4 regions of the Marinomonas sp. PE14-40 genome follow, and region 2 is predicted to be linked to each of the others. Evidence: predicted binding sites of a transcription regulator. Region 2 holds the regulator's gene; each other region holds the start of a gene.
The links. The regulator sigma-54, encoded in region 2, starts transcription at its own class of promoters, with help from an activator protein. The targets are predictions, from matches to a motif close to TGGCACNNNNNTTGCTNT.
Positions count from the first base shown of each region.

Region 1: the regulator sigma-54 is predicted to act here: its motif matches at 4,678-4,695, upstream of Q0A08_RS07285 (ANTAR domain-containing response regulator).
Region 3: the regulator sigma-54 is predicted to act here: its motif matches at 4,602-4,619, upstream of Q0A08_RS19065 (urease accessory protein UreD).
Region 4: the regulator sigma-54 is predicted to act here: its motif matches at 3,770-3,787, upstream of Q0A08_RS16250 (amino acid ABC transporter substrate-binding protein).

Region 1 is NZ_CP130700.1:1,597,494-1,605,523, forward strand. It holds gene Q0A08_RS07270 (ABC transporter permease) at 1-946, opposite strand, end outside; gene Q0A08_RS07275 (CmpA/NrtA family ABC transporter substrate-binding protein) at 1,033-2,436, opposite strand; gene Q0A08_RS07280 (ABC transporter substrate-binding protein) at 2,800-4,002, opposite strand; gene Q0A08_RS07285 (ANTAR domain-containing response regulator) at 3,999-4,589, opposite strand; gene Q0A08_RS07290 (response regulator transcription factor) at 4,809-5,513, opposite strand; gene Q0A08_RS07295 (HlyD family type I secretion periplasmic adaptor subunit) at 5,622-6,950, opposite strand; gene Q0A08_RS07300 (type I secretion system permease/ATPase) at 6,957-8,030, opposite strand, start outside.
Region 2 is NZ_CP130700.1:1,819,480-1,827,509, forward strand. It holds gene Q0A08_RS08300 (calcium/sodium antiporter) at 1-852, shown strand, start outside; gene lptC (LPS export ABC transporter periplasmic protein LptC) at 862-1,425, shown strand; gene lptA (lipopolysaccharide transport periplasmic protein LptA) at 1,409-1,933, shown strand; gene lptB (LPS export ABC transporter ATP-binding protein) at 1,933-2,658, shown strand; gene Q0A08_RS08320 (RNA polymerase factor sigma-54) at 2,734-4,206, shown strand; gene ptsN (PTS IIA-like nitrogen regulatory protein PtsN) at 4,220-4,669, shown strand; gene Q0A08_RS08330 (HPr family phosphocarrier protein) at 4,678-4,947, shown strand; gene mgtE (magnesium transporter) at 4,960-6,312, shown strand; gene yjgA (ribosome biogenesis factor YjgA) at 6,319-6,846, shown strand; gene Q0A08_RS08345 (carbon-nitrogen hydrolase family protein) at 6,932-7,756, opposite strand; gene Q0A08_RS08350 (YhdP family phospholipid transporter) at 7,758-8,030, opposite strand, start outside.
Region 3 is NZ_CP130700.1:4,127,942-4,135,971, reverse strand. It holds gene Q0A08_RS19085 (ferredoxin reductase family protein) at 1-287, shown strand, start outside; gene Q0A08_RS19080 (3'-5' exonuclease) at 462-1,073, opposite strand; gene Q0A08_RS19075 (hypothetical protein) at 1,177-2,523, opposite strand; gene Q0A08_RS19070 (hypothetical protein) at 2,803-4,125, opposite strand; gene Q0A08_RS19065 (urease accessory protein UreD) at 4,667-5,611, shown strand; gene Q0A08_RS19060 (urease subunit gamma) at 5,625-5,927, shown strand; gene ureC (urease subunit alpha) at 5,960-8,029, shown strand.
Region 4 is NZ_CP130700.1:3,504,659-3,512,688, reverse strand. It holds gene Q0A08_RS16265 (hydrogen peroxide-inducible genes activator) at 1-671, shown strand, start outside; gene recG (ATP-dependent DNA helicase RecG) at 717-2,792, shown strand; gene lrp (leucine-responsive transcriptional regulator Lrp) at 2,796-3,272, opposite strand; gene Q0A08_RS16250 (amino acid ABC transporter substrate-binding protein) at 3,892-4,914, shown strand; gene Q0A08_RS16245 (amino acid ABC transporter permease) at 5,009-6,184, shown strand; gene Q0A08_RS16240 (amino acid ABC transporter permease) at 6,195-7,295, shown strand; gene Q0A08_RS16235 (amino acid ABC transporter ATP-binding protein) at 7,317-8,030, shown strand, end outside.

The DNA.
Region 1 (8,030 bases), 220 kb from region 2:
AAAGCATGGCGCGATCCAAGACAAAACCAATAAAACCTATCATAAGCACAGCGACCATAATTCGACCTAGCGAGTTAGAGCTACCATTTTGGAATTCATCCCAAACGAACTTACCTAACCCTGGGTTTTGCGCCAGCATCTCAGCGGCAATCAATACCATCCAAGCAATCCCTAGAGACAACCTTAATCCGGTAAACATCATAGGAATGGAAGAAGGCACTACAATTTTTCTAACGTGCGTTAGCCAGTTAAGACGCAAAACTTTCGATACGTTGAGTAAGTCTTTTTCGATGGCAGCAACACCCACAGCGGTATTAATGAGGGTCGGCCACATACAACATAGGGTCACAGTAAACATGGAGGTCAGGAAAGATTTAGAAAATAATGGGTCCGCACTCACATAAGTAGCACTGACAACCATAGTCACAAGAGGTAACCAAGCTAACGGAGATACAGGTTTAAATATCTGAATAATGGGGTTTAATGCACTGTAAATAGAGGAATTTAAACCAATCAAAATCCCCAAAGGAATAGCTATGAAGGATGCCAGAGCAAAACCTGCAACAACGGTATATAAGCTGGTACCTATTTGATCGAAAAAGGTTGGCTTACCTGTATAAGGTCTCGTTTTAGCCACATAGTTTGGATCTTTCGCTAATTTCTTAGCATTACGTTTTTCTTGTCTTTCATAAAAAGCAACTTCCTTACTCCTTTCTCTCACATGGTCATCTACCAAGCTTTGCCATTGCTGATAAACAACCTTGGGACCAGGAAAAATGCCTAATGACGTATCAATCTTAGCAGCCCCAACATGCCAAAAAACCACAAACAATAAGCTACCAAGCAGGGGTAATAAAATAGATTTAATCGATATAGCATCATAAATTCGCTTTAAAGCGATTAATGCACTTTGTTTAGACTCAGAATTTGAAAGAGACGTATTCATTCGGTTCTCACTTTTAGAAACTCAATAAGGTGGTGCCATAACATTCGCCCCCACCCAATAAAGGGCGAGGGCTAGTTCAAAATAAATTAAGGGGTTTGAGAACCTTTCAGTCCGATTTTTAGGCTTTCTAGATATTTGTTTGGATAACGTCCGTCATAACTTACATTATCGATAAATTCACTTTGCTCTGGCTTAAAGCCTGTCTCTGTTTTGAAATTAGGGAAGTCAGATGCAGTCATAACACCGTCTTCAATTAATGATTGAGCCGCTTGCGCATAAATATCTGGACGATAAACTTTTTTCGCCATATCCATGTACCAAGCATCTGGCTTGAAGCTGTCAATTTGTCCCCAACGACGCATTTGAGTCAGGTACCAAATAGCATCACTATAATAAGGATAGGTAGCGTTATGACGGAAAAATACATTGAAGTCTGGCACTTCACGAACATCCCCTTTTTCATATTCAAAGGTGCCTGTCATACTGTTGGCAATCACATCGTAATCGGCCCCAACATATTCACTACGAGATAGAATTTCTACCGCTTCTTTACGGTTAGCATTATTATTCTCATCAAGCCACTTCGCAGCACGAATCAAGGCTTTTACCACATGTAAATGGGTATTTGGATATTCATCAGCCCAAGCTTTACTTACCCCAAACACCTTCTCTGGGTTGTTCTTCCAGATTTCATAATCTGTTATCACAGGGACACCGATACCTTTAAATACGGCTTGCTGATTCCAAGGTTCACCCACGCTATAACCATAAATAGTTCCCGCTTCCATCGTTGCTGGCATTTGTGGTGGTGGCGTGACAGATAACAGTGCATCTGCAGAAATTTGTCCACTAATGTCACCTTTAGCTGGCGCGTAAAATCCCGGATTCACACCACCAGCTGCTAACCAATACCTAAGCTCATAGTTATGAGTCGAAACAGGGAATACCATCCCCATATTAAATGGCTTACCTTGTGCCTTATAATCTTCAATGACAGGTTTCAAAGCACTTGCGCTAATAGGATGATGGTATTTACCAGCAGCATCTTTTGTTAAGTACTGCTTCATTTGCTGCCAAATCTCGTTTGAGACTGTGATGCCATTCCCGTTTAGGTCCATACTAAAAGCTGTAATAATATCTGCTTGTGTGCCATAACCTAAAGTTGCACCTAAAGGTTGGCCTGCCAACATATGTGCTCCATCGAGTTCGCCATCAATCACCCTATCAAGCAAAACTTTCCAGTTTGCTTGTGCCTCTAAAGTGACATAAAGATCTTCATCCTCGAAGTAACCTTTTTCATAGGCAATTGCCAAAGGAGCCATATCAGTTAGCTTGATAAAACCAAACTTTAAATCTTCTTTCTCTGGGTCTCCAATACTGCTAGCAAGAGACAAGGAAGGCAGCAACACAGCAGAGAAAAACGCCGCCTTAATCACTTTAAATGGAAAGCTTTTGGGAGTAGATAGTGTGACTCTAGATGCTTTGTACATACTTTACTTCCTATTATTTTCTAAAATTTGGACAACAAAAAAGGCGCGAGCAATACCTAAAATAAATTAAGTATTACTGGCGCCTTTGCCTTAAATCCCATCACCTTTAACGGGTGTCATACTGAGCTTTTAATAAAGCAGTGATGACTGTTTGTTATTGTGAAATCGTCGTTAACTTCTTAATAACATTAAATTAATCTCTTGATATAAATAATGCACTTGTTATGCCAAAAAACTTAAACATTTGTTTTATATGATAAAGTTTAGTTTCAGACCCATTTTTTAGTCACTTTGATCTGCATCTCAGTAACAAAACGCACTATAAGTGATTTTTATTGCGGCTAGTTGCACACGTATACAGCGTTAGTATATAAGCCCCTTCTCCAAACCATCAGGGTGAATGATGGTTTCGCCAGCCAAAGAGCTTTCAAACCACTTTCTCGTGTTAAAAGAGGGATTTTCATAAAGGTGATCGCCTTCAACAAGCCCAAGCGCTTTGAAGTACAAATCTTGGCGACACACTTGATTGATGACTTCTGTCACCTCAAATTGATAACCTAACTCTTGCCAACGTACCATTTGAGACATTAACCATAGCGCATACTCAGGATTAGGGCGGTTTACTTTAGCACCAGAAAACGTTTGGTATGCTTCTTTAGGCCAAGCAAAATCTCCCGCAGGTTTGACGGCATTAAATCCATATCTCAGTCCATCTGGGTCACAGTCTAGATAATCTGGTTTAGCTAAAATAGCTAATAAATCTTCTTGGTTAGCTTCGTCATCAACCCAAGCACACGCCTGATGTAAGGCATTAATGAGTTTAAGGTGAATGTCTTGGTTTTCATCTTGCCATTGAGAGTTAACAGCAAATACTTTTTCTGGTGTACTTCCCCAAAGGTCATAACCTGTCATTAACATATGACCGACACCTTGTTGTACTGCCAAACTATTCCATGGCTCTCCCACACAATAACCATCAATCTCACCGTTTATAAGATGGCTAATCATTTTGGTGGGTGGAATTACCAATATTTGTACGTCTTTATCAGCATCTATGCCCGCTCTTGAAAGCCAATCCCTGAGTTGATAAGTATGTGATGAATAAGGAAATACACTGGCAAATCGGATACTTTGCTCTGACTTATCCTTTAGTAAACGTTGCAATGCTGTGCCATTTCGAATTTCAGCACCATGGTTGGCATAACCACTCATTTGTTGATAAAGGAGATTTGAAACCGTTATACCATTGCCATTTTGACTCACAGTAAAGCCTGTTTGCATCGGCGCTTTAATGGATGACTTTAAAGATGACTTAATGGCGCCCACACCCAATGTCGCAGCAATTGGCATAGCCGCTAACATATGAGCACCATTAAGTAAGTTAAACGCAACTTTATCGCGAATGCTGGCCCAAGAGGCTTCTTTATGTAATTTAACGCTAACTCCTAGCGCTTCAAAAAAGCCTTTCTCTTTCGCGATAACAAATGGAGCACAATCAATAAGAGGAATAAAGCCAATATTAATATCTGTCATGTTACTTGGCCCTTTACTGTCTGTTTCAATCACTTTATTTCTCCCATCAAATCCATCACAGCAATGACATTTTGCGCGACTTCTGCCATACGCTGACTTCTATCCATTGCCAACTTACGTAATGCCTTAAATGCAGACGCTTCATCACAACCCTGACTTTTCATGATTAGGCCTTTCGCCTTTTCAATTAACTTTCTGTCTTCTAGCTGAGTTTTAACAGATTCCAACTCATTCCTGAGCGCCTGAAATTCTCTAAAACGTGCGACCGCAACTTGAACAATCGGTTTAACTCGATTAGTTTGCAGACCATCAACAATATAAGCACTCACCCCCGCTCTAATCGCCGCCTCCATATGCTGCTCATTCTCTTGCTCTGAAAACATCAAAATAGGTCTAGGGTTATCTTTGGTAAGACGAGACATATTCTCCAACGTATCTCGATCAGGACTATCAACATCTATGATGACAATATCAGGTTGATAACGGATTACTGCTTGATTCAGGCCTTGGGCGTTTTCAAGTCGCCTTATTACTCGATAACCATTATCTGTTAGCGCTTGCTCGACGATTGCAGCCCTTGCAGGCTCATCATCAATCAGCATTACAGTCAGTTCTGTCACTTTCTTTTCTCCTAGGCATGCCCTTCATTGTGCAAATTGATGCAAACAACAAGAGAACCATTCGCCATAAACCTCATTCACAGCAAAAAATGCAATTGTTAAGCCATTTAGAGAAAGTGAACAGAAATGAGGCGAAAATCTAAGAAAAGTAAGCTAAAAGGTATTTGAGAGGGAATTTTTATATTAAAAGCAGATACTCAGTCGAATTTTATGCACTGCTTAATTATGATAAGAAGAGTTTTGCACCAAAAGAGCAACAGAAAGTCGATCTTTCAATTCGAGTTTTTTGAAAATAGCGGTAAGGTGAGCTTTAACCGTACGATCGGTAATGTCTAAATCTTGTGCAATTTTTTTATTGTTAAGACCTTGGCCAACCAATTTAGCGACATCCATTTCACGTTGGCTTAGGTCAGCTAAAATTGCATCATTTTTAAGGCGCTTATCATCACCACGTCTTTGACCACGGTTTTCTGTGGTTGGAGAAGCGGATGCTTTGCGAGCAGATTCATTAATTAGGTTTTCAATAAAGGTTTTACCGCCCCAAATTTCACCGGTTGCAACAACAGATAAAACTAACGCTAGTTGCTCAATACCAATAAAAGGAGCACATTGCCCATTAACACCTTGTGAAAACATTCTTAATGCAGCACTTTGACTCGTTTGATTAGGGAAAGCGATGATCTTAAGTTCAGGAAAAAGATTCCTAATCGTAACAACATGTTCAACCATAGAGGTAAAGTTTTCATCATCAAGATGAATGAAGCAAAATGCGATAGGCTCAACTGTTTCTGAAAGCGAAGCACGTGTTTCATTTAATGAACCTACAAAGCTGAGCTCATATTGATTTGAAACAACTTTTTGCCAATGCGCAATCACAACAGGGTCGGTATTCCAGCACACTATTTTCAATTCTTTATCTACCATCAAATTGTCCATACATGTTATTTATTCTACTTTCCGTGTAATGTAATAGTGTTAATTTTCGTTTCAATATGAATAGCTTAGATAGGATTATTGTTATGAAATGGTAACTTACCTTTCCCTCAAGGCATTTTGCTTGGCTTTTAGGATAGGTTTGAATAAATAATCTAACAGACTCTTTTTACCGGTGATCACATCCACCGTTGCCTGCATACCAGGAATGATAGGAAGATGTGTCTCTTCCGTGCCAAGATAGTTCTTACTGGTTCTTACTTTAACCAAATAAAAACTATTCCCCTCTTCATCAATAATGGTATCAGCACTGATATTATCAACTGTGGCAGTTAGTCCGCCATAAATAGCAAAATCATAAGCAGACAGCTTAACAATGGCTACCAATTCTGGTTTGATAAACCCAATATCTTCAGGACGTATTTTTGCTTCGATTAACAAAGAATCTTCTAATGGCACTATCTCAACCAAACTTTGACCGGGCTGAATAACACCACCTACTGTATTAATTTGAAGCTGTTTTACTATCCCTTTCACAGGCGATCTTACCTGTGTTCTTAATACTTTATCTTCTAAGGAAACACTCGCTTCTTTTATCTTATCTAACGTTGTTTGTACCTTGGTTAACTCTTCTTGCGCTTCCGCTCGAAACTTTGCACTACTTTCTAATAGTTTAGTTTTCGCCTCAACCAATGAAGATTCAGCTCTAGGTAAAGCCAGTTGGCTCGCCCTCATGTCCCCTTCCATTTGGTTTACTTGACGCTCTAGTTGCAAAAGCTCAACTTTAGAAACAGCCCCTTGCTCAAAGGCAGGACGAGTTAAACTCAACTCTTCTTGAGCAAGTTCATAACTGGTTCTTAAGTTATCCAATTTAGCACTTAATTCGACGATTTCTTGTTGCTTTTGAGCAACCTGTTGTTCAAAAACAAATTGGTTAGTACTTAAGGATTCAGAGCGGTTTTGATACAAACGTAACTCACGATCAACCACTTCTGGGTATAAAGCTCTTAAATCGGCGTCAAAACTCGGCTCATTGCCATTTGCTTCAGCTCTTAATCTAGCAGCACGCACAGCTAAGTTTATGCCTTCCGCCTGTTGTTCACGTAAGGAAGAGACTGCGGCAGTATTTTCAATTGTCATCAATAGTTGGTCACGCTCTACATTGTCACCCGTATCAATATGAATCTCTTTTAAAATACCACCTTCAAGGTTTTGTACTATTTGTACTTGGCTTGACGGAATAACCTTACCTTCACCCACAGTGACTTCATCTAATTCCGTATAGTTTGCCCACAGGCCACCAAAAATCACGAATAAGAAAATACTCCACAAAATAATACGGCCACCTCTGGGTGACTTAAGCATTAATGCTGCGTTGTAATTTGAGGAATAAGCTAAATCCTCTTGAGAAATATTGGGCTGCTTCATGATTAATTAACTTACCTTTAGTTTCCCTTGGCGTAACGCTTCATGCACTTGAGCCTTAGGCCCATCAGCAATCATTCGCCCGTTGTCCATGACAATTAATCTATCCACCATATCTAGCATGGAAGACTTATGGGTAATCAGGATCAAGGTTTTGTCTTTAATACCTGCTTGTAACCTACGTTTCATTCGAGTTTCTGTGGTGTTATCCATAGACGCGGTAGGCTCATCTAAAATAAGAATGGATGGATCAAATAATAAAGCCCGGGCAATGGCGATACTTTGTCTTTGACCACCAGATAAAAGCATACCTCTCTCACCTACCATACTGTCTAAACCACTTGGTTTACGGTTAGCAAACTCAGCTACACCAGAAAGATTTGCAGCACGAATGACTGCTTCATCTTCCACATAGGGCACACCCAGTACGATATTATCCTTAATAGAACCGTAAAACAGGCTCACATCTTGTGATACGGCACCTATGTTACGACGCAAATCGGTTGGGTTTACTTGTCTAACATCCACCCCATCGATACGAACAGCACCATCCATTGGTTCATACAGACCCGTCATAATCTTACCTATGGTAGATTTACCTGAGCCAATACGACCAATAATGCCCACCTTTTCACCTTTTTTAATGGTAAAACTGACATTACTTATGGCAGCTTGCTCTTGTTCTGGATAAGCAAAGGTCACTGTATCAAACTGGAACTCGCCTTCGAACTTTGGCCTGTGGACGTATTTCACGTCATCTGAATGTTCAACAGGCGAACTCATAATTTCATTAATTGAGGTAAAGGCCGCTTTTGCCTGATTATAACGAGTTGCCAAAGCAGCAATTTGAGCCATAGGTCCAAGTGCTCGCCCCGTAAGCATGACTGTGGCAATCAATGCTCCCATGCTCATTTCACCAGCAGAGATCTGATACACCCCGATAATCACCATGACCACAGTGGTCATTTGCTGAGTCACCATGGCAAAGTTAGAACAAGATTGCGCTAATTGTCGCGTCTTCACACCCCAGTTAGCAATGTTCGCGACAGATTCTTCCCACTGGCGCTGCATTACGCCTTCAGC
Region 2 (8,030 bases):
CCAATTGTTATTGGCTTTACTTTGGTAGCTTTAGGCACATCGGCGCCCGAAATGGTGGTATCCGCAATTGCCGCATTAGATGGTGCCCCTGAAATCGCTGTCGGTAACGTATTGGGTTCAAATATTGCAAATGTCGCATTAGTATTTGGTGCTACTCTCCTTATTAGTGCCATTCCAGTCAAGGAAGGGTTAGCAACAAAAGAAGTACCTATATTACTTGGTATTACCATTCTGGCTGGCTTACTTATGCTAGATAACAGCCTAGATGTTTTGGACGGTATTATTCTGATCATTGCTTTTTTTGTCGCGCTATTTTTATTGTTACGAAATAGCAAAAGTCTAGAAGAAGAGCTAACGCAAGAACTTCCAGAAGATGACGGTTCAAGCGTCACAAAATCCCTAACCATTGCCGTAATTGGTCTTGCTGCTTTAATTTTGAGCTCCAAAATTCTTGTTTGGGGAGCAACAGGTATAGCCGTCGCCTTTGGCGTTAGTGAACTTCTTATTGGCCTCACTATTATAGCGATTGGAACCAGCCTTCCAGAACTGGCAGCATCAATAACAAGTGCATTGAAAGGGCACCATGATATTGCCATAGGCAACATATTAGGCTCAAATCTCTTCAACTTAGCAACCGTACTTCCTTTGCCAGCAATCATTGCACCAGGAATCATTGACCCTAACATCATGAGCAGGGATTATTGGTGGATGTTCTGCACCTCATTATTCTTAGCGCTTTGCATCCTTATCTTTCGCAAGACAAAATCTACCAGCATCCCAAAATGGATCGGCATTCTCTTACTCATCAGTTATGCTACTTATTTAATCAGTTTATTTTTACAAGCTAGGTAAATATTTATCATGAAACAGAAGTGGACACTTGTTTCTATTGCGCTGGGCACCATATTAGTATTTGGGTTCACATTCTGGTTTGGCCTAACACCTAAGCAAAGCTTGGTACAAAAAAGTGAATTAGAGTCTGCTCCCGACTTTTTTTTAGAAGGTGTCGAGACGAAAACATTTGATGCAAATGGGGTTCTAACCGAGAAGCTACTAGCAGAAGAAATTAAGCACTACCCAATGCAAGGTGAGTCACGTCTTATAAAGCCGACAGTAAGCAAAACTCAAAAAAGCAGTGTTTGGGTGGCATCCAGCGATACTGGTTTAATTAAAGACAGTAGCAGCGATATATTATTAAACGGTTCTGCTAAAATAACGAATCAATCAAATAAATTAAAACCGACCATTATTACGTCCAACACTATTATTTATACAGATAAAGACCAAAGCATCACCAGCCTAGGTGAAGCAAACATCACATCAGCACAAGGCAACATTAAAGCAGACACTATCACCGCATTCACCAGTTCAAACAAGGTCACAATGCAGGGATCTGTACGAGGAAGTTATGAACAAAATCGTTAAATTATTATTTTTAGTTAGCTGTATTTTTAGCACTACATCTGGATACGCACTACCTGAAGATTATCAAGAAACTATTGAAATCGAAGCTGACTCTGCCTTCATTGACAATGAAAAAGGCAATGCCATTTATATTGGCAATGTAAAAGTTAGCCAAGGCACCATACTAATTAGCGCAAATAAATTAACCATTACCAGCTCAAAATCCAACAATAAATATGACAAGATCTTTGCAAAAGGAACAGACGATCAAGCTGCAAATTTTAGCCAACAAGTTGACGCTGCTGGCAATATGATCATTAGCCGTGGCACAAAAATATTCTATGACAGTAGCTCCTCTATTCTAGAAGTAGAGGGAGAAGGCTTTATTAAACGTGGTGAGGATGAAATCGCCGCAGACTTCATTCGCTATGACATGACTACAGGCACATTTGAAGCGAAGAAAAACAAAAGCGGTCGTGTTTCTATGACACTACAACCACAATCCAACACTCCACCTAAGGCTAATTAATGGCGATTTTAGAAGCTAAGAATTTAGCTAAAAGCTATAAAAAACGTCAGGTTGTTATTGATGTATCTATTGCGGTTGAATCTGGCCAAGCGGTTGGCCTATTAGGCCCAAACGGAGCAGGTAAAACAACTTGCTTCTATATGATAGTTGGCATGGTTGCTAATGATAAAGGTGATATATTTATTGATGGCGAACCTGTCACCCATCTGGCGATGCATGCAAGAGCACAAAAAGGCATTGGCTACCTCCCTCAGGAAGCATCTATCTTTCGCAAGATGTCTGTTGAAAACAATATAGCGGCCATTTTAGAGACTCGCAAAAGCCTTTCTAAGCAAGAACGTGAAGAAAAGCTTGAACAACTACTTAACGAATTCCATATCACCCACATTCGTAAAAATTTAGGCATGGCTCTCTCTGGGGGCGAAAGACGACGTGTTGAAATTGCACGCGCCCTTGCTATGAACCCTAAATTCATCTTGCTTGACGAACCCTTTGCAGGTGTTGACCCAATCTCTGTTGGAGACATCAAACAAATCATTAAACATCTACAGCAAAGTGGCATTGGCGTTCTTATCACAGACCACAATGTGCGGGAAACATTAGATATTTGCGACAAAGCCTACATAGTCGGAAACGGGCATATTATTGCCTCAGGCAATGCCGAAGAAGTCATTTCGAATGAACAGGTGAAAAAAGTTTACCTTGGTGACAACTTCCGACTCTAGATCTTTCTCTTTTACTAAAAAAGGGAGTAATATGCATAACTCGTTCCAAATCATTCTTACAGAAAGTGTTTCACTATGAAGCAATCTTTACAGTTAAAAATTGGTCAACAACTGACCATGACCCCTCAATTGCAGCAAGCTATACGTTTACTGCAATTATCTACATTGGACTTACAACAAGAAATTCATGAGTTCTTAGAATCTAACCCATTATTAGAGATGGATGACGATGATTTTAATGACACAAATGTAGAAGAAAGCACTGACAAAAAAGATAATGAAGCTAGCGCAAATAGTCAGAACAATGATGAAGCGCGAGTAGAGTCCGAATGGACAGAAAGCATCCCTGAAGAACTATCCATCGACAGCTCTTGGGATGACACCTATCAGAACTCAGCTGCCGCATCAGAAGGCCAAAGCTATGACAATGACTTTGATTTCGAAAGCCGAAACGCCCCTTCTGAAAGCATTCAAGACCACCTCATATGGCAACTCAATTTAACCCCTTTCTCTGAACGTGACATAGAAATTGCTTATTCTATTATTGAATGCGTTCAACCAGATGGCTATTTAAGCATTACCATTAATGATATTTGGCAAGGCTTAACCCCACAACTTGAAGAGCTAGAAGAAGACGAAGTATTAGCTGTACAACATAGACTACAGTGCTTTGACCCTGTTGGCGTTTGCTCTGCCGATTTAAGAGAGTGCTTGCTAGTACAGTTGCAAGCTTACAAAGATCACCCTCTCTACAAGAGCACGCACAACTTAATAAACCAACATCTAGCATTACTGGGTAGCCGAGACTTCACTCAACTATCAAGAAAGACCAAACTTAAAGAAGAAGCCCTAAAAGAGGTTATTGCGCTAATACAGCAATTAAACCCAAGACCGGGCTCTCTCATAGATCAAGATGATACCGATTATGTTATCCCTGATGTGAATGTCAGAAAGCGAAATGATATTTGGCAAGTAGAACTCAACAACGACGCTCTACCTCCTGTCAGAATCAATAAGACCTACTCTTCACTTGCTAATAGCTCAAAGAAAACTGAAGAAGTAAATTACATTAAAAACTCACTGCAAGAAGCTAAGTGGTTTTTGAAAAGCATTCAAAGTCGTAACGAAACCCTACTCAAAGTTGCTAGCTGTATTGTTGAAAAGCAAATTGATTTTTTTGAGTTAGGTGAAGAAGCAATGAAACCGATGGTACTGCATGATGTTGCTGAAGAAGTTGGCATGCATGAATCCACCATTTCACGCGTTACTACCCAGAAGTATATGCATACCCCAAGAGGTATCTTTGAATTGAAATACTTCTTCTCAAGTCATGTAAGCACTGACTCTGGAGGAGAATGTTCTTCAACAGCAATCCGAGCCATGATCAAAAAACTCATTACAGATGAACCCGCCAAAAAACCCTTAAGCGACAACAAGCTTGCAACGGCATTGGCAGATCAAGGCATACAAGTGGCAAGGAGAACCGTTGCTAAATACCGTGAAGCAATGAACATCCCCCCTTCAAATGAACGAAAAAGACTAATATAAAGCGGAATTGAAAGTGTCATTAACTAACATTTTAAAACCAGAGCTAGTAATAGCAAACCTTGCAACAACAAGTAAGAAAAGAACACTTGAGAATATTGCTAATCTGGTAGCCGATAGACTTCATTGCGATAAAGAAGCTGTTTTTGATGCTTTGCTTGCTCGTGAGAAGCTAGGAAGCACTGGTGTAGGACAAGGCATCGCAGTACCTCACTGTCGCCTAGAAGAAGCAAACCATACCGCCATGGTTGTTATCTCCCTAGAAAAAGCGATTGATTTTGACGCTATAGATCGTAAGAAAGTCGATCTAATATTTGCTTTAATTGTGCCGCCACAAGAATGCGATCACCACCTTACGACATTAGGTCAAATCGCAGAGTTTGCTCAGTCTCCTGAAAAACTTGAGTCTTTAAGACAAGCAAATTCAAACCAGGCACTTTACGATACATTCAAATCATTGTTATAGGGATCAACATGTTAGAGCAAGAGATCACAATCATTAACAAACTAGGTTTACATGCTAGAGCCGCAGGCAAACTAGTAGAAACCACATCACGATTTTCTTGTGATATTACGATAGACAAAGAAGGACGCAATGTTGATGGTAAAAGCATTATGGCAATGATGATGCTCGCTGCATCCAAAGGCACTAACATCATCATTAAAACTAATGGTGAAGATGAAGCCGCTGCGCTTGACGCCATTACCACCCTTATCAACAATCGTTTTGACGAAGAAGAATAAAGCCTATAGAAAATGGTTGAACAGGATACGCAACAACACTTGCAAACGGTCACCGACTCACTTGAGTCAGGTGGCACAATGCAAATTAAGTACTTACTTAATGGCGCCTTACCTGCGCAAGACGTCGCTCGCCTCCTAGAATCCTCACCCCCGAAAGAAAGACGTCTTTTATGGGACCTCATTGAACAAAAGAATGAAGGCGAGATACTCCAGTATCTAAGCGAAGATATCAGCGTCCAATTTTTAAAGGAAATGGATACTGAGCAGCTGGTCGCAGTGACTGAGCAGTTAGAAAGTGATGATTTAGCAGACATACTTCAAAACCTACCTGAGACAGTCGTTGCTGAAGTACTAGCATCAATGACAGCTCAGGACAGATCAAGAGTCGAATCCCTATTAAGCTACCCAGAAGACTCTGCTGGCGGCTTAATGAATACCGATACCATTACTGTTAGACCAAATATTACAATAGATATCGCATTTCGTTTCTTAAGACGACACGCAAGCCTACCCGACATGACTGACAGCCTATTAGTCGTCAGTCGCTCTGATAGGTTTTTAGGTACACTCCCTCTTACTAAACTTCTCGTTGCAGACCCAGATGCGAGCGTACGAGAAATCATGGAAACAGAAACAACTGTCATCGAAGCTGACGCACCAGCAAGTGAAGTCGCTCAACTGTTTGAGAAGATGGATCTAGTATCAGCACCTGTCATTGATGAAGCATCAGGTAAACTGCTAGGTCGTATTACAATCGATGATGTGGTCGACGTCATTCGAGATGAGGCAGAGCACTCGATGTTAAGCATGGCCGGCCTTGATGACGATGAAGATACTTTTGCTCCCATTATGCAAACCTCTAAGCGCCGTGCCGTTTGGTTAGGCATCAATTTGATTACTGCTTTTATTGCGTCTTATGTTATTGGGCTTTTTCAAAACACCATAGATCAAGTTGTAGCCCTCGCCATTCTTATGCCTATTGTTGCAAGTATGGGCGGTATAGCAGGCTCTCAAGTACTAACATTAGTCATAAGGGGGATAGCACTAGGCCACATTGGCGCCGCTAACACACGGTGGCTTTTAAACCGAGAAATTGTCGTCGGCTTTTTAAATGGTATTTTATGGGCAATCGTTGTTGGCGCTTTAACCGCATATTGGTTTGACAACATTGAGATTGCCTATATCATAGCGGGCGCATTAATCATAAATTTACTGTTTGCCGCACTAGTCGGCACACTCCTCCCTATTACATTAAAGCGTTTGGGCATAGACCCTGCACTTGCGGGTAACGTAATACTCACTACAGTCACTGACGTAGTCGGTTTTTTATCCTTTTTAGGGCTAGCAACTATCTTTCTTATTTAGGCTCACATGACAGATTTTGAACAATTAGAAGACGACGAAAACTTTATCAGCAAAACCCAAATAAAGCGTGAAATGGAAGCCTTACAAGCTTTGGGCAAAAAACTGTTAGGTTTAAGCAAAGCACAACAGAAAAAAGTTGAGATGTCTGACACATTAAGAGACGCTCTCGCTGAAGCTGATCGCATCAAAAAACATGAAGCTATGCGCCGTCATATGCAATATATCGGACGTATTATGCGAACAGAGGATCACGAGAAGATTGCCGCTCGCATCGAGTTATTTGATACAACGTCAGCCGCTCACAATAAAATGTTTCATCAACTTGAAAACTTACGTGATGCCTTGATTGGTGAGAACAGCCAAAGTGTTCTCCAAGAATATTTAAATGAAAACCCAGACATTGATATTCAACACTTCAGACAACTCATTAGACAAGCTCAAAAAGAAGTAAGCCAAAGCGGCAAAACAACAAACCGTAAAAAGCTATTTAAGCTATTAAGGGAAATTCAAGATAAAAAACTTGGATTAGCCTAATTCCTACCAGGGATTTAGCTATTAATAGAAATAAAAAAGCGCTTAAAAAAGCGCTTTTTATTTCATAATCAACACTTAATAGCATCTAATTAAAACGCCTATGACTATGAACTGGCATAGTGCCACGACTCTCATTTATTTTTGTTAAATCTATCTCTATCAGCAGCACATCAGGTTCGTGCTCCAATTGCCCAACACAGTCACCCCAAGGAGAATAGCAAGTTGAATTCCCATAGGTATGACGTGTACTAGAGTGATGTCCACACTGATTCACTCCAAGAACATAAAATTGATTCTCTATCGCACGACACTTTAGCAAAGTGTGCCAATGGGCCTCACCTGTGCGATAGGTAAAAGCAGCAGGTACGACAACCAAATCAGCGCCGCAATCAGCAAGCTTTCGATACATTTCAGGAAACCTAACATCATAACAAATCGACAGACCAAGCTTCACACCGTCAATATCAACAACAATGGGGTCTAGCTGTCCAGGCTCGATTACTTTTGACTCCATATACTGACCATTTTGATCAGATACCATGACATCAAAAAGGTGTATCTTGTCGTACCTAGCCTTCAATTCACCATCTACACCAAATACCAAACAAGACTGACGCACTCTCCCACCGTCGACTAGGCTACCATCAGGGCGATTTAAACTTGGGTGCGAACCAACAACCAAGTGTATTTTATGGTGCTTTGCCAACCGTGAAAGTTCAGCCAATATAAATTCTTGTTCAGATGATTCAGCTAAAGGACGCATTTTATTACCTGCAAACATGAGAGCATTCTCAGGTAATACAACCAATTTGGCACCCTGCTTGGCAGCACTCTTAGTCATCTCTCGAATATCAGTTAAATTAGCTTGCCAATCATCCTTACTAGTAAGCTGAATTGCTGCGATCTTCATGTTATTTATCCCTGTTTTTGGGCCGAACTTTAGGTGTATGTACCACTGGCGTAATAATAGGATCCGCAAAAGGCCCTTTTATCAAATATTCAACACTGGTCACTTTTGATAACTTATCACCAAAAATTTTATCCGTTATATATAGAATACCCGCAACCTGAGGCATACCAAGTAAAAAGCCAGCAATAGGTAAAGCATTACCTAAAGGAAAATAGGCAATCATTCTTTCATCTAGCGTCTCTGTTACTAGGTCTGCATTACCTTGCAACTCAAT
Region 3 (8,030 bases), 2.3 Mb from region 2:
AGTCATCACTAGGCAAACGCATTAATCTTAAGCTCATTAAAGAAAGTATTAGCTTCGAGCTTCAGAAAGCATCCATTTCTTTCTGCGGTCCAAGTAAGCTAAGAAAAACCTTACAAGACTGGTTTAAAAGCGAGTCAGTACCGAGTCGTAACTTCCATTATGAAGTATTCGAAATTCGCTCTGGTATCGGATTGAACCCTATTATCAGCTGGATATTAAAAGTTCTGCTCGCACGTTTCCCAAGAGTTAAACAAGCTTGGGCTAAATTGCCTTTCACTCAACAATAATTTTTGGATGAATAACAACCTCTTTTGTTAATACTCCCTTCAGTTATTAACAGAGCATCAGCCAAAGCAGAACCTGCTTTGGCTGATTTTTTTACATCCACCCTATGACACCAATTCTTTGACACCTGACTTAGTGAATAAGTCCTCATAGCTTCGTTGACCTAAGTTAGCGGCTTAACGCCAGCTATTTAACTTCTTATGAATATCCTTTTTAGACGTCTTACAAAGTAACTGTATTTGCTCAAAACTCAAATCGAATAAGCCATAGCGTTCACCAATACTTTCAAGCATCGCCAGCCAAACTTTGGCTGTCATTTGCGCATCATATAAGGCTCGGTGAAAGTCACCTTCAACCGGAATATTAGCGAAACCCACCAAGCTTCCCAATTTATGATTAGGTGCGTCTTGAAAAATTCGTCGAGCTAATAATAATGAGCAAGCAAACTCACCTTGATAGTCTAAAGATAATCGTGCGAGTTCTGCGTCTAAAAAACGACGGTCAAATGAAGCGTTATGAGCAATGAGGTTATCCTTGCCAATGAAGTCTGTGAAGTCACTCATAACCTCAGCACATGGCGCCGCCTGAGACAAAAGACGGTTACTAATACCCGTATAGTCTTCAATAAAAGAACTCACCCTAAAGCCTGGATTCATCAGTGCTTGAAACTCAGCGACGACCTGTCCCTCAGACAGCTTTACCGCACCAATTTCAATGGCTCTGTCACCCTGATCGGGCGACAAACCAGTGGTTTCAAAATCTAGAATGACAAGTGTATCTGCGCGCATTTAGCCCTCATAAGCAAGCCATTCGGTCTCGCTATTCAAAAATCACTAGCCTAACAGACTTAGTCAATTAAAGACCAAACTATGTTGGAGATTTAAAGCCGATTTAAGAGAAGAAGTAATTACAAATACGTCGATACATAGAGATAGATTCAGGCGGGGTTATACCTTGCTTGGTAATTTGATGGCCCTTACCAATCTGCGCGTACATAAGCTTGCTTACGGCACTCATAGCGGCAACCTCAGCTTTAGTAATTGTCAGGGAACGACCCTGATTTTTAACAAGTCTTGCTATCATGATGCGCATAGTGATTAGGTATTGTCGTGTCATAGGCGCCTTAGTACCGACAAACTTAAACCAATCCTCATTCATCTTGTTCATTACTGGCTTTAGTACCTCGGGATTATTAACGGTAAACCCAGCACCATTAAGAGTGCCTTTAGGTGCAGCTCGCATTAAGTCATAAATTAAATGCTCTTTTTCTTTAGCCACCAGCATACCTTTAGTATTCAACTGGAGTTCACCTATGATGCCGTTGTCCATGGGAAGGAAGAACTTAACATCTTGATAACCCGATTTAAGTGCGCCGGAATTATGAGGGTCACTTTCATCACCACCTGATGAAGTTCCATAACGGTTCTTTAGAGATTTGGCATATTGTCGAATTTTTTTAAATTCATCACTGCCTTCTACCTTTTGACGGGCCATATTCATATCAAATTCATTATCAAATTCGACCGTCATTCTGGCGATATCTTTTAGGTCGCCAAAGTCAGACTCTCTTTCTCGATTGGTAATTTTATCAAGTGCGCCATTAAAACTTTTAAGTCCTTGAAACGCACCTGGTGGACAGGAAATACGACCGTGAAACTCAGCAGCGAGATCTTTGGATAAAGAGACAAGCTGAGCCTGTGCTAACTTCATTCGCTCAAATTGCATAAAAAGAGACTTCATTTTGAACTTAGTATTGGCCACATAACGCCTATCACGGCTAGTAAGCGCGTAACCTTCTTGTAATCGCTTGCGGGTTTCATCTGGCACATAATTTTCAATGGCACTTGGGTCCGTCAGCATAATCAGAATTTTTCGATCTGCTTCAATATCCACTTGAGGGCCAAATAAAGACAGCCACCTGGCACAAACACTATTATCATGACCACGGATCTTTTCTTGCAGCATTTTAACTGCTGAAGCATAAGCATCTTGATTAAGTAAAGGGTAACCCTGACTGAGGTGGGCACTTAAATCTAAACGCTTCATTACTTTGCCATGACTTTTACGTGCAGCCACTTCGATTTCATCCAATCTTAATGACTGTTTAATCAATTCCTCAGGGGACTTTTTTTGCAAATATGCCCTTTGCCCAGAGTATTTTTTTCGCATGGAAGCATTTAGCTTCTGCTGTAGCGCGTCCTCTTTTTGCGAGGCCAATACACTACTGGTAATTGTCATAATTGGCTGCCCTTATTACTCACTCACAGTCACCTGCAATCCTTGAATTAAATCTGACTAAATCTGGCTAGATTGTCTCTATTAAGCACTGGACTAAGCTATTAGAAAGCTTGATAAACTTGCCCATTTTCATTGTATTAGAAGTTTATGGATTAAATGTGCAGTTGACTAGGGAAGCAGAAGTTTAACTAAAGAGTTTTGTAACTAGGATGTAGAAATTTAACAAGTGATTAACTGTCAAAAGTATATTTGACCTTTGGCAGTTAATCACTTTAAGAGCTAGGGGAAAAAATAGCTCGATACTTTAACATACATTGATGCTGAGCTTGGTTTCTTGGCATCTGAGCTAGGCGGCTTTTCACCTTTACCTATAATGGCATACATTCTTGTGCTCACTATATTCATTGCTTCTAACTCTTTCTTATTAATTGTAAAGCTAGTTAATGAATTGGACATTTTCTTCATCATTGCTTGCATTATGCCTAGTTCGGCTTCAATTCCAAAGGTTCTTACTTTAATAAAGTCAAACCAACTCTTATCAAGTTTCTCTACAACGTGCTTAAGTACCGCTGGGGTTGAAATAACAATACTGCCTGTCCCCTCGTCCAATTTTCCAGCTCTTGTTAAATCATAAATGAGATGCTCTTTCTCTTTGGCAATTAACATACCTTTTGTATTTAATTGAAGCTCTCCAATAATGCCATTGCTTAACTGTAAAAAGAATTTAATATCCTGATAGCCAGAATCTAAAGCTGAAGAGTTATGTTTATCTTGAGATGGGGAGGTACCATATCGGTTTTTAAGCGATTTTTTATACGATTTTAACTTCTTAAATTCTTCACTGCCCTCTAATCTGACACGTGCCATATTCATATCAAATTCATTATCAAACTCTACGGTCATTCGCGCAACATCTTTTAAATCCCCATAATCAGAGGACCTTTCGCGATTGGTAATTTTATCCAAAGACCCAGAGAAGCTCTTTAATCCTTGAAAAGCACCAGGAGGGCAAGATATTCTGCCATCAAACTGAGCAGCAATATCCTTTGACAGTGAGACCAACTCAGCCTGCGCAACTTTCATTTTTTCAAACTGCATAAAAATGCTTTTTAACTTAAATCTAGAGTTCGCAATCAATCTTTTATCTGTATAAGTTAAGCTAGCAGGATTAGCCATACGGGCCCTAGTTTCTTTAGGAACAAAGTTCTTTATAGCACTAGGATCAGTTAGCAATTGCAGAATCTTACGATCAGCTTCAATATCAGTATAAGGACCAAATAGAGTTAAGAATTTTTTACAAATGCTACCATCATGAGCATTAATTTTTTCTTGCAAGGCTTTGACCGCTTCAGAATATGAAGCAGGGTTGATTAGTGGGTAACCTTGAGTCAAATATTTTGTTTGATTTAATCTTTGTATTGCCTCGGATTTCCTATTAACAACATCACTTCTCATTTCAGCTTTTAAATTAAGTAACTCTTTAATTTCTTTAACTGTAAGGCCTTTATCAATATCATTATTAGACATATCAACATGCCACTTTTTACCTTTATAAGTTTTCGCTTTGGATGCTTCAAGCTTCAGTTCTAATGCAGTTGGCATAATTCATTCCTCTTCAATAATGGGCTCTGACCGTAAACACCACACTCTAGATATACAGATTGAACGGTCGACTCACACCAGTTTTCATCACAGTGTCATTTTCTTAATGAAACAGACTCTAAGCCTGATTTGTGGATTTAAAGTGCAATTAGCCAAAAAATAAAAAGAATCGTTATCCATTAATTAGATAATGATTAATTAAAAGAAAATCGTTTAAAAACATTCGCTTTTTTAACCTCATTGAGAGGTCTAAAAAATATAAAAGTAAATAAAACACTTAAATTCGCCTACCAAACACCTACCGCACTAAAAAAAAGCACAAACGCCCCTCTCCCTAAGCACAAGCCATAAAGTGCACCAATAAAGCGCCATTAGTACAAACATGTTCAATCAGTTTTATTTGAAAACACTAACCTGGTGCGCTAAACACTCGCTATCGCTAACAAGGATACAAAAATTTCAAGTTTTATATATGTTGGAATATTAATTGCTAATAACAGCCTATCTAACGATTTACTTTCGCAAGGATAGTTACAGCTGAATGAGTTTAACCTTAGTAAATACAGACGATACTCAGTATCAAGATAATGCAGTTGAAGTGAGTGGAAAAAGCAGCCAGTGGCATGCCTTTCTTGACCTTAAATTGGCATTAACCCAACGAGGTGTAGCCTTAAAGTCTTGTGCACATCAAGGCCCTCTTTATGTACAGAAGCCGTTTTATCCTGAAGGAAAGGATCTCGCCCACCTTTATATACTGCACCCACCCGGTGGTTTAGTGTCTGGCGACACGCTAAATTTTAGCTGCCATCAAGAAGCAAATGCTCACTTGCTTTTAACAACACCTGGCGCAGGGCGAGTTTATCGAGCCAGACAAGATAAAAGCTTACAGTCACAAAACAATCTCTTCCATGTTAGCGAAAATGCCAGCCTAGAATGGTTACCTCAGGAAACCATTCTTTACCCCGAAGCCAATACCAAACTCATGACTCGCGTTGATCTCGCTGCTAACGCTCGCTTTATAGGCTGGGAAGTCACTTGCTTTGGTCTCCCTGCAAGCGATCAAGCCTTTAGCAGCGGGCAAGTCTGTCAAACATTCGAGATTCGTCAACAAGGCCAAATCAAGTTCAGAGAAAAGAACTTAATCAACAAAAATTCATTTCATTTATTAAGCCAACATGCAGGTTTTAATAAACAAAGCGTTAATGCCCTTATGGTGGCAGGCCCTTGTTTGGATAGCGCAATCAAACAACAAAACACAGACGCTTTAGACAAGGTTATTGCTCTATTACAGCAAGATTGTGAGCAGCTAAACCAAATAGAGAGCCATGCCATGGCAAGTGTCAGTTTAACCGGTGACTTTTTATTAATTCGTTACCTTGGCGACTCATCAGAACAAGCTAAGCAACTTTTTCTAAGCTGCTGGCAAAAAATACGCCCTTTGTTATTAAACAGAGATGCCTGCATTCCTCGCATTTGGGCCACTTAATAAGGATAACAAGATGGAATTACTTCCTAGAGAAAAAGATAAATTATTAGTCTTTACTGCAGCTTTACTGGCAGAACGCAGGCTTAACCGAGGTTTAAAACTTAATTATCCAGAAGCCATGGCTTACATCACGATGGAGATCATTGAAGGTGCAAGAGATGGACAAACCGTTGCCCAGCTCATGAGTTTTGGCAAAACTTTATTAACAGCAGAACAAGTGATGGACGGTGTCATTGAGCTTATTCCAGAGGTGCAGGTTGAAGCGACATTCCCGGATGGGACCAAGTTAGTCACTGTACATAACCCCATCAATTAGCGGCGCTGTTAACTGCACATAAAGGAGGACACATGATTCCAGGTGAAATTAAAGTCGGTCAAGACAAGATCATCCTAAATGAAGGCCGTAAGAAAATAAAAATCACAGTACAAAACACAGGCGATAGACCGGTACAAATTGGCTCACACTATCACTTTTATGAAGTTAACCCTGCACTGTCCTTTAATCGCGAGGTGACTAAAGGTTATCGCCTGAATATTGCATCAGGTACAGCAGTCAGGTTTGAGCCAAGCCAAGCCAGAAGTGTAGAGCTAGTTGAATATGCTGGCAGTAAAACTATTTTTGGCTTTCGTGGCGAAATCATGGGACCGCTTGCAGAAAGCCATTCAAACACCTTTGGGAATGAGCAAATAAAAGACTATGCCAGCGACCATGAAGCGAGTATGGATAGAGAAAGTTATGCTCAGATGTTTGGTCCAACCACTGGCGACCAAGTCCGTCTAGCTAATACCGATATCTGGATTCAAGTTGAAAATGATCTAACCACTTATGGAGACGAAGTTAAGTTTGGTGGTGGTAAAGTTATTCGAGATGGCATGGGTCAAAGTCAGGTTACAAGAGAGCATAGTGTTGATCTCGTCATTACCAATGCTTTGATACTAGATTACTGGGGGATAGTAAAAGCTGACGTTGGAGTGAAAGATGGCCGTATTTATAAAGTCGGTAAAGCAGGTAACCCAGATATACAAGACGATGTCACTATCAACATAGGCCCAGGAACAGAAATCATCGCTGGTGAAGGCTCTATTTTAACCGCCGGCGGTATAGATGCACATATTCACTTTATCTGCCCCCAACAAATAGAAGAAGCTCTCACCTCTGGTGTCACCACCATGATAGGTGGCGGTACAGGTCCAGCGACTGGCACCAACGCCACCACAGTAACGCCTGGGGCTTGGAACATGCATAAAATGTTGCAAGCAACCGATAACATGCCGATGAATTTAGGCTTTTTAGGAAAAGGAAACACCAGCCTCCCCGATGCATTAGAAGAACAACTAAAAGCCGGTGCTTGTGGCCTTAAGCTTCATGAAGACTGGGGCACAACACCTGCCTCTATCGATAACTGTTTAACCATTGCCGATAAATATGATGTGCAAGTGGCTATACACACGGACACCTTAAACGAATCAGGCTTTGTTGATTCAACCTTAGGCGCTTTTAAAAATAGAGTCATTCACACTTATCACACAGAAGGAGCTGGTGGTGGTCATGCACCTGATATTATTCAAGCTTGTGCTCATGCCAATGTACTACCTTCTTCGACCAACCCAACACGTCCTTATACACATAATACGGTTGATGAACATTTAGACATGCTGATGGTTTGCCACCACCTTGATTCAAGTATTGCTGAAGATGTTGCCTTTGCAGACTCTCGAATTCGCAAAGAGACCATAGCAGCAGAAGATATTCTGCATGATAGAGGGGCATTCAGCATGATTTCATCCGACTCCCAAGCAATGGGACGAGTGGGTGAAGTTGTTACCAGAACATGGCAAACCGCCCACAAGATGAAACAGCAATTTGGTTTTTTAAAGGAAGACTCAGAACTGGGCGCTGATAACTATAGAGCAAGACGCTATATAGCTAAATACACAATAAACCCAGCGATTACTCATGGTATTGCCCATGAAGTGGGGTCAATCGAAGCTGGAAAACTGGCTGATTTGATATTCTGGAAACCCGCTTTTTTTGGAATAAAACCTTCTCTTATTATCAAGGGAGGCATGATTGCTAATGCACCAATGGGCGACCCGAATGCATCTATCCCGACACCTCAACCTGTGCATTATCGCCCTATGTTTGGTTCATTTGGTAAAGCCAGTGCTAAGACTTCTCTCACCTTTGTCTCACAAGCAGCACTTGATAATGGTATTCAAGAGGAACTGCAATTAGATCGCTCATTAGTTGCTTGTAAAAACACCCGTAACCTTTCCAAAAAAGACATGATATTAAACGATTGGTTGCCAAACATTAGCGTAGATTCACAAACCTATGAAGTAAAAGCAGATACTGAATTGCTTACCTGTGAACCCGCTAAAGAGCTGCCATTGGCTCAACTCTATTGCCTATTTTAAG
Region 4 (8,030 bases), 1.7 Mb from region 2:
AAGAGTTGGCTTCTACTGGACAAAACCAGCTAAAAGGTCCAATTAAAGTGGGTGCAATTTATACTATCGCGCCTTATTTATTTCCTCATATGATTCCTTTCTTACATCAGCATACTCAAGGTATGCCTTTGATTATTGAGGAGAATTTAACTGAGAACCTAAGGCCTAAGCTAAGAAACGGTGAGTTAGATGCCATTATAGTCGCGCTCCCTTTTAGAGAACCAGATGTAGTGACTCAACCTATCTACGAGGAAGAGTTTGTGGTGCTCATGCCAAAAAACCATAGTTGGACCAAGCTGAGCCATATTGAGACCTCACAACTCAGTACTGACAACCTTTTGATCTTAGGCAAAGGCCACTGCTTTAGTGACCAAGTCACAGAAGCCTGCCCTATTCTTAATGAAGCCGATTATGATACCGCCAGAACCATAGTCAATGGCAGCTCACTAGAAACCATTCGTTATATGGTGTCTTCTGGTTTAGGCGTTACTGTATTACCTAAATCTGCGGCGACTAATATCAATTCAGACCTTTTAGAAGTGCGCCCTTTTGCTCATCCTGCACCAAAACGAACGGTCGCCTTGGCTTGGCGCGCGAGCTTTCCTCGCCCACAGGCAATTGATGCACTAAGTCAGTCGATTCGTGATGCTTATCAGCATTTCCCGGTCTAATTCGACCTATCTTTGATCGTTTGAACTCGCTTTATAAGGAGCCATATGGATTCGCTTGAATGTGTTGCAGTTACTGAGCTTAAAGGTGTCGGCGCGGCACTCGCTGAAAAGTTGCAAAAGCTGCATATCGAAACTCTGCAGGATTTAATTTTCCACCTGCCGATTCGCTATCAAGATAGAACCCGTGTGCTCCCTATTGGCCAACTCAAGTTTGGTGACGAGATAGTGGTAGAAGGCAAGGTTGCCAGTTGTGAAGTGCAAATGGGGAAGCGTCGTAGTCTGGTATGCCGTATTCGTGATGATTCTGGTTCACTATGCCTGCGCTTTTTCCATTTTAACGCCAGTCAGAAAAAACAGTTTGAAGCCGGTAAAGCGATACGCTGCTTTGGTGAAGTAAGACGAGGCAGCACGGGATTGGAAATGTTCCACCCCGAATATCAACTTGTAAGTGATGACTGGCAAGCTGAAGATGACAGACTCACACCTATTTACCCTTTAACTGAGGGCATAACGCAAAACAAGATTCGACTCTTGTGCGAGCAAGCTCTTGAGCATTTATCACCTTATAATTTACAAGAGTGGCTGCCAGAGCAAATTCGTCAGGAGTTTCAGCTACCTGCTCTTTATGATGCCGTACGATACCTGCACCAACCACCTACCGATGCCAATATTGAAGAGCTAAAAGCAGGATCTCATCCGGCTCAATATCGTTTATCTTTTGAAGAGTTACTCGCCCATCAATTAAGTTTAATTGGCAAGAAGTTTAAAGCCAAAGAAGACCTTTCAATCAGCTTAAATGAGCCCGGCGAAATTTTAGATAAGCTATTAAAAAGTTTACCTTTTTCTCCTACTAACGCACAAAAACGTGTGGTTGGAGAAATACTAGACGATCTTAAAAAAGGTCACCCTATGTTACGTCTGATTCAAGGTGATGTAGGCTCTGGTAAAACCTTAGTGGCCGCGATGACAGCGGCGGTCTTCGTCGCCCAAGATTTACAAGTCGCGATTATGGCGCCAACCGAGATTTTAGCCGAACAGCATCTGGTTAATTTCAGCCAATGGTTTGAGCCATTAGGTATAGAAGTCGCTTGGATGGTAGGTAAGCTAAAAGGTAAACAAAGAGAGCAAGAGTTAGCTAAAATTGCCTCTGGTGAGGCCAAAATAGTGGTCGGTACCCATGCACTCTTTCAAGACAGTGTTGCGTTTCATAATTTGTCTCTGGCTATTATTGATGAACAGCACAGGTTTGGTGTGCATCAAAGGATGGCACTTAGAGAAAAAGGCATGAATGGCCAGTTACAGCCTCATCAACTCATCATGACGGCGACACCGATTCCTCGTACTTTAGCTATGTCGGCCTATGCAGACCTTGATTGCTCGATTATTGATGAGCTTCCTCCTGGACGAACACCTGTCACGACGATTGTTGTTTCGGATCAAAGGCGTGATGAGGTTATTTCACGTGTTCAAGCCGCTTGTCAGGACGGTCAACAGGCTTATTGGGTCTGTACTCTGATTGAAGAATCCGATGCTTTACAATGCCAAGCCGCCGAAGATACTGCCACCATGCTCAGCGAGCAACTACAAGGTTTGTCCATTGGTTTGGTTCATGGCCGTTTAAAGGCGCAAGAGAAAGCGGACATAATGAATCGCTTTAAAGCAGGTGAATTACAGCTTTTAGTGGCAACAACTGTGATTGAAGTTGGAGTTGATGTGCCAAATGCCAGTTTAATGGTCATCGAAAACCCAGAACGCCTTGGTTTGGCTCAGTTACATCAGCTACGTGGTCGTGTTGGACGAGGTTCTGCTGCAAGTCATTGTGTGTTGCTATATAAAACCCCATTAGGGCAGCAAGGCAAAGCGCGACTTTCAACTATGAGAGAAACGTCTGACGGCTTTAAGATTGCGGAAAAAGACTTAGAGTTGAGAGGACCAGGTGAGTTGCTTGGCTCTAGGCAAACCGGTTTGATGGAGTTTAAGGTCGCCGATTTGCAAAGAGATAAAGGCTTACTTGATCAGGTTCAAGCTACAGCACAGCGTTTATACCACAATCACCCGGAAGCCATTTCGCCCCTGTTACAGAGGTGGCTGCCGAATATTGAGCATTATCTAAATGTTTAAGGTTTAGAGAATGTTAACGACTGTGGTGTTCTTCACTTCTTCCATGGCAACATAGGTACGTGACTCACGCACATGAGGAAGCGTTAGCAAGGTTTCACCTAACAATTGGCGATATGCATCCATATCTGGCACACGGGCCTTTAGTAGGTATTCAAAGTCACCAGCGATAAGGTGGCACTCTAAGATTTCAGGAATATTAGCAATGGATGCTTTAAATTCATTAAAACCTTCTGGTGATGTGGCTTTAAGGCGAATTTCTACAAATACTAATAAGCCCGCTTCTACTTTACGAGGATCGACTAAAGCGCAATAGCCTGTGATATAGCCATTACGTTCTAAACGACGCACCCTTTCTAAGCAAGGGGTCGCACTCAAGCCCACACGACTAGCTAACTCCACATTAGATAATCTGCCGTTTACTTGTAGTTCTCTTAATATTTTTCGATCTAACCTATCTAACGGTTTAGGCGAATTATCCATCTCTGTTGAATCTCCCCATTCAAACAAGGTCTTACGCTAGTCTAGCATGCGCTCAGCGAACAACAAAAATTACAAATCTTTGTATTTATTGATCTTAGCTTCAGTTTTAGAGCGTCTATATTTCACTGTTAAGCGAACAAAGTAAAACAATAACATTTTCAAGCCCTAAGTGATGGCTCAAAACAGACAATTATTCTGTACAAAAAGACATTTTTAGAAGATTCGACGAACCATTATGGTGCTTTTTTAAATTTTTAGTCTTAACTTAAACCTTACTAGTTGAAAGGTTTATTTTTGAAGTTGAATTCACTTTCTTTATCGAAAAAGAGTTAATCGATAAAGAAAAACTATAAAAAAGCAGGATCTACTCAAAATGCAGGGGTATTTTGTTAGTTTTCTCTTGACTCAGTACCTTAAACAGTAATTCTATAGAGGCCAGCCGAATGCTTTCAGAATATTCGGCTGTAATAATACAAAATAAAATAATAAGTTAATTTTGGCCTAAGAATTGCTATTGAAGAATTTAACTCACTAATAATTCGAGTTTTAACGCAAGTAAATATCAATAATCTATGTCTAAAAATTACGACCAATCAAAACGCCTGGGAGGCAAAATAAGATGAAATCTAACGTGGGTAAGTTAATTTCTACTGCAGCTGTTGCTCTAACAGTAAGTGCTGGTGCAACTGCTGGTACGCTTGACGATGTAAAAGCAAAAGGCTTTATTCAATGTGGCGTAAGCCAAGGTGTTCCTGGTTTCTCAAACGCCGATGACTCTGGTAACTGGACAGGTATCGACGTTGATGGGTGTCGTGCAACTGCAGCAGCAGTATTCGGTGATGCTCAAAAAGTTAAATTTACCCCTCTTTCTTCTAAAGAACGTTTCGCAGCACTAACCTCTGGTGAGGTTGACATGCTTTCTCGTAACACTACTTGGACTTACACTCGTGATACTTCACTAGGTCTAGACTTTACTGCGGTAAACTTCTACGACGGTCAAGGTTTCATGGTTCGTAAAGACCTAGGTGTGGAAACAGCATTGGATCTTGACGGTGCAACAGTTTGTACTGAACAAGGTACAACAACAGAATTGAACATGGCTGACTTCTTCCGTAAGCACCAACTAGAATACGTTCCAGTTGTTGTACAGAAAGTTGACGAAGCTGTAGCAGCTTATGCATCTGGTCGTTGTGACGTTTACACAACTGATAAATCAGGTCTAGCAGCACAACGTACTAAACTAGCTAACCCGAACGATCACATCGTTCTTCCAGAAACTATTTCTAAAGAGCCTCTAGGCCCAGTTGTTCGTCACGGCGACAACCAGTGGAAAGATGTTGTTACTTGGGCAATCTTCGCTCAGGTTAACGCTGAAGAAATGGGCATTAGCTCTAAAAACGTAGCTAAAATCAAATCAGAAACTAAAGATCCAGGTATCCTACGTCTACTAGGTGCTGAAGGTAATATGGGTGCAGCTCTAGGCCTAGACGCTAATTGGGCTTATAACATCATCTCTCAAGTAGGTAACTACGAAGAAGTTTTCGAACGTAACATTGGTCCTAACACTCCAGTTGGTCTACCACGTGGCGTGAACAAACTATGGACAGATGGCGGTGTAATGTACGCGCCACCAATTCGTTAATTCGTAATAGCCTCTCTAACATCAGGAGCTTTCGCTCCTGATGTTACCTCGCCCTACCATCCTACTGACGAGCAAACACTTTGCCTGAAACGAGATGAGCAATAATAATCCAACGAGTAATACCAGTTTTTTGAATGATGCTGGCAACCGCGCCATTATCTTTCAAGTTATACTGCTAGCCGTTGTAGTTTTTGTTGGTTACTACCTATTCAACAACCTACAATCCAACCTAGAGAGTCGCGGTATTTCCACTGGTTTTCGTTTTTTAAACGAACCAGCGGGCTTCCCCATTCTTATCCACCTAATTGATTACACAGAAACCAGCACCTACGGACGCGCCTTCATGGTTGCGCTGATTAATACCTTTGTCATTTCTATAATGGGTATTATTCTTGCGACTATCATTGGTGTTGTTATGGGTCTAGCAAGACTTTCTAACAACTGGTTAGTAGCCCGTCTGGCGACAGTTTATATCGAGACTTTACGTAACATCCCTTTGTTACTACAAATGTTCTTCTGGTATTTCGCCGTACTCTCTGCCTTACCTACCCCTAAAAACAGTATAGTTTTGGGTGATTTCATGTTGAATAAACGTGGAATATATTCACCTGATCCTCAATTCCAAGATGGTTTTGGTATCGTTATTTTTGGTTTCCTACTGTCTCTTGTGATGTCTATCGCATTGATTCGTTGGGCTAAAAAGCGCCAAACCAGGACAGGTGACTGGTTCCCTGCTTATTGGAGTTCTTTAGGTGTCATTATCGTCGTTACCTTTTTAGCCCTTGTTGTATCTGGCTTCCCGATTGAGTTTGAAGTACCGCAAAAAAGTCGCTTTAACGTAAAAGGCGGCATGGTGTTAACACCAGAGTTTGTGGCAGTTCTTATCGCTCTTTCTACCTATACAGGTTCATTTATTGCTGAAATCGTACGTGCCGGTATTTTGTCTGTTAACTGGGGACAAACTGAAGCGTCTCGCTCATTAGGTTTACCTGATGGCCTAACACAACGTTTGATTGTATTGCCACAAGCATTACGCGTTATCATCCCACCACTAACAAGCCAATACTTAAACTTAGCGAAAAACTCCTCTTTAGGTGCTGCTGTCGCTTACCCTGAACTTGTTGCTGTCATGATGGGTACAACCCTGAATCAGACAGGTCAGGCGATTGAGACAATTGGTTTATGTATGCTGGTTTACGGCACATTAAGTTTGACCATTTCATTATTTATGAACTGGTATAACAAAAAAATGTCACTAACAGAGAGATAGGAGGCGAATCATGGCGAAAATCTTTCAACCATCTCCAAGCCTTCCACCACCAGTAAACTCGGTAGGTGCAGTTGCTTGGGTCAAGCGCAATTTACTATCCTCTCCACTGAATGTATTACTTACCGTATTCAGTGTTTATTTAGTGTACTTGCTTATTCCACCCGTTATTAGTTGGGCTTTTATTAACGCAACTTGGGAAGGCACATCTAAAGCAGACTGTACTGCTGGCGGTGCATGTTGGGCCTTTGTAAATGTGCGATTTAATCAGTTCATGTACGGCTTATACCCACCTGAAGAATACTGGCGCGTTAATCTTGCCGGCATTATGCTAGTTGTTCTAGTCGCAGGTTATGCCATCAAAGCAATTAATAAAGCAATTTTAACCACTGTTATTATGGTTGGTTATCCTGTTATTGCTTACTTCTTGTTTGCTGGCGGCGTATTCGGTATGCCAGAAGTAGAAACAGCACAATGGGGTGGTTTATTCCTAACTATGTTGCTCGGTATCATAGGTATCGTTGCGTCATTCCCATTAGGTGTTTTGCTTGCACTAGGTCGTCAATCCGACATGCCTATTGCTAAGTCTGTATGTGTTGTTTTCATTGAAACTATCCGTGCAGTTCCTCTGATCACAATTTTGTTTATGGCGTCAGTAATGATTCCGTTGTTCTTACCTGATGGTATGAACTTTAATAAACTTATGCGTGTATTAATTGGTATCACCTTATTCTCTGCAGCTTACATGGCAGAAGTAATACGTGGTGGCTTACAAGCGATTCCGAAAGGTCAGTACGAAGCGGCTGATGCTATGGGTCTAACTTACTGGCAGTCTATGGTATTGGTTATCTTGCCACAGGCGCTAAAACTAGTAATTCCAGGTATCGTAAACACCTTTATCGGTTTGTTTAAAGATACAACTCTGGTTTACATAGTCGGTATGTTTGATTTCCTAGGTATTATCCAATTAGCAACTCATAATGCTAACTGGCTAGGTACTACCATCGAAGGTTATGCCTTTGCTGGCTTTATCTACTGGGCTATTTGCTTCGCTATGTCACGTTACAGTATGGCAATCGAGCGTAAGTTAGAAACCGGACACAAGCGGAACTAGAATTTTTTTGAGGCCTTTCAAATGACAGAACACAATATGGCACTCGCTCAGCTTGAGCCGGGCGAAAAAGCAATTATCGAATTTAAAGATGTAAACAAGTGGTACGGGGATTTCCACGTACTTAAAAACATCGATTTCAGTATCAAAAAAGGCGAGCGTATCGTTGTTTGTGGACCATCAGGTTCAGGCAAATCAACAATGACTCGTTGCATCAACCGTCTTGAAGAACACCAAAAGGGCTCTATCATTGTTGACGGCATTGAAATGAACGATAACTTGAAAAACATCGAAGCTATCCGTAAGGATGTGGGTATGGTGTTCCAGCACTTTAACCTGTTCCCACACTTAACGATTTTGGAAAACCTGACTTTAGCACCAATCTGGGTTCGTAAGATGCCTAAGAAAGAAGCTGAAGAGATGGCAATGCATTACCTTGAGCGTGTAAAGATAGCGAACCAGGCGAACAAATTCCCAGGTCAGCTTTCTGGTGGTCAGCAACAGCGTGTTGCGATTGCCCGTGGTCTTTGCATGAAGCCACGCATCATGCTGTTTGATGAGCCGACATCCGCACTTGACCCTGAAATGATCAAGGAAGTACTAGATGTAATGATTCAGCTAGCTGATGAAGGTATGACAATGGTTTGTGTAACTCACGAGATGGGCTTTGCAAAAACCGTTGCTGACCGTGTTGTTTTCATGGATGCGGGTGAAATCGTGGAAGCGAATGAACCACAC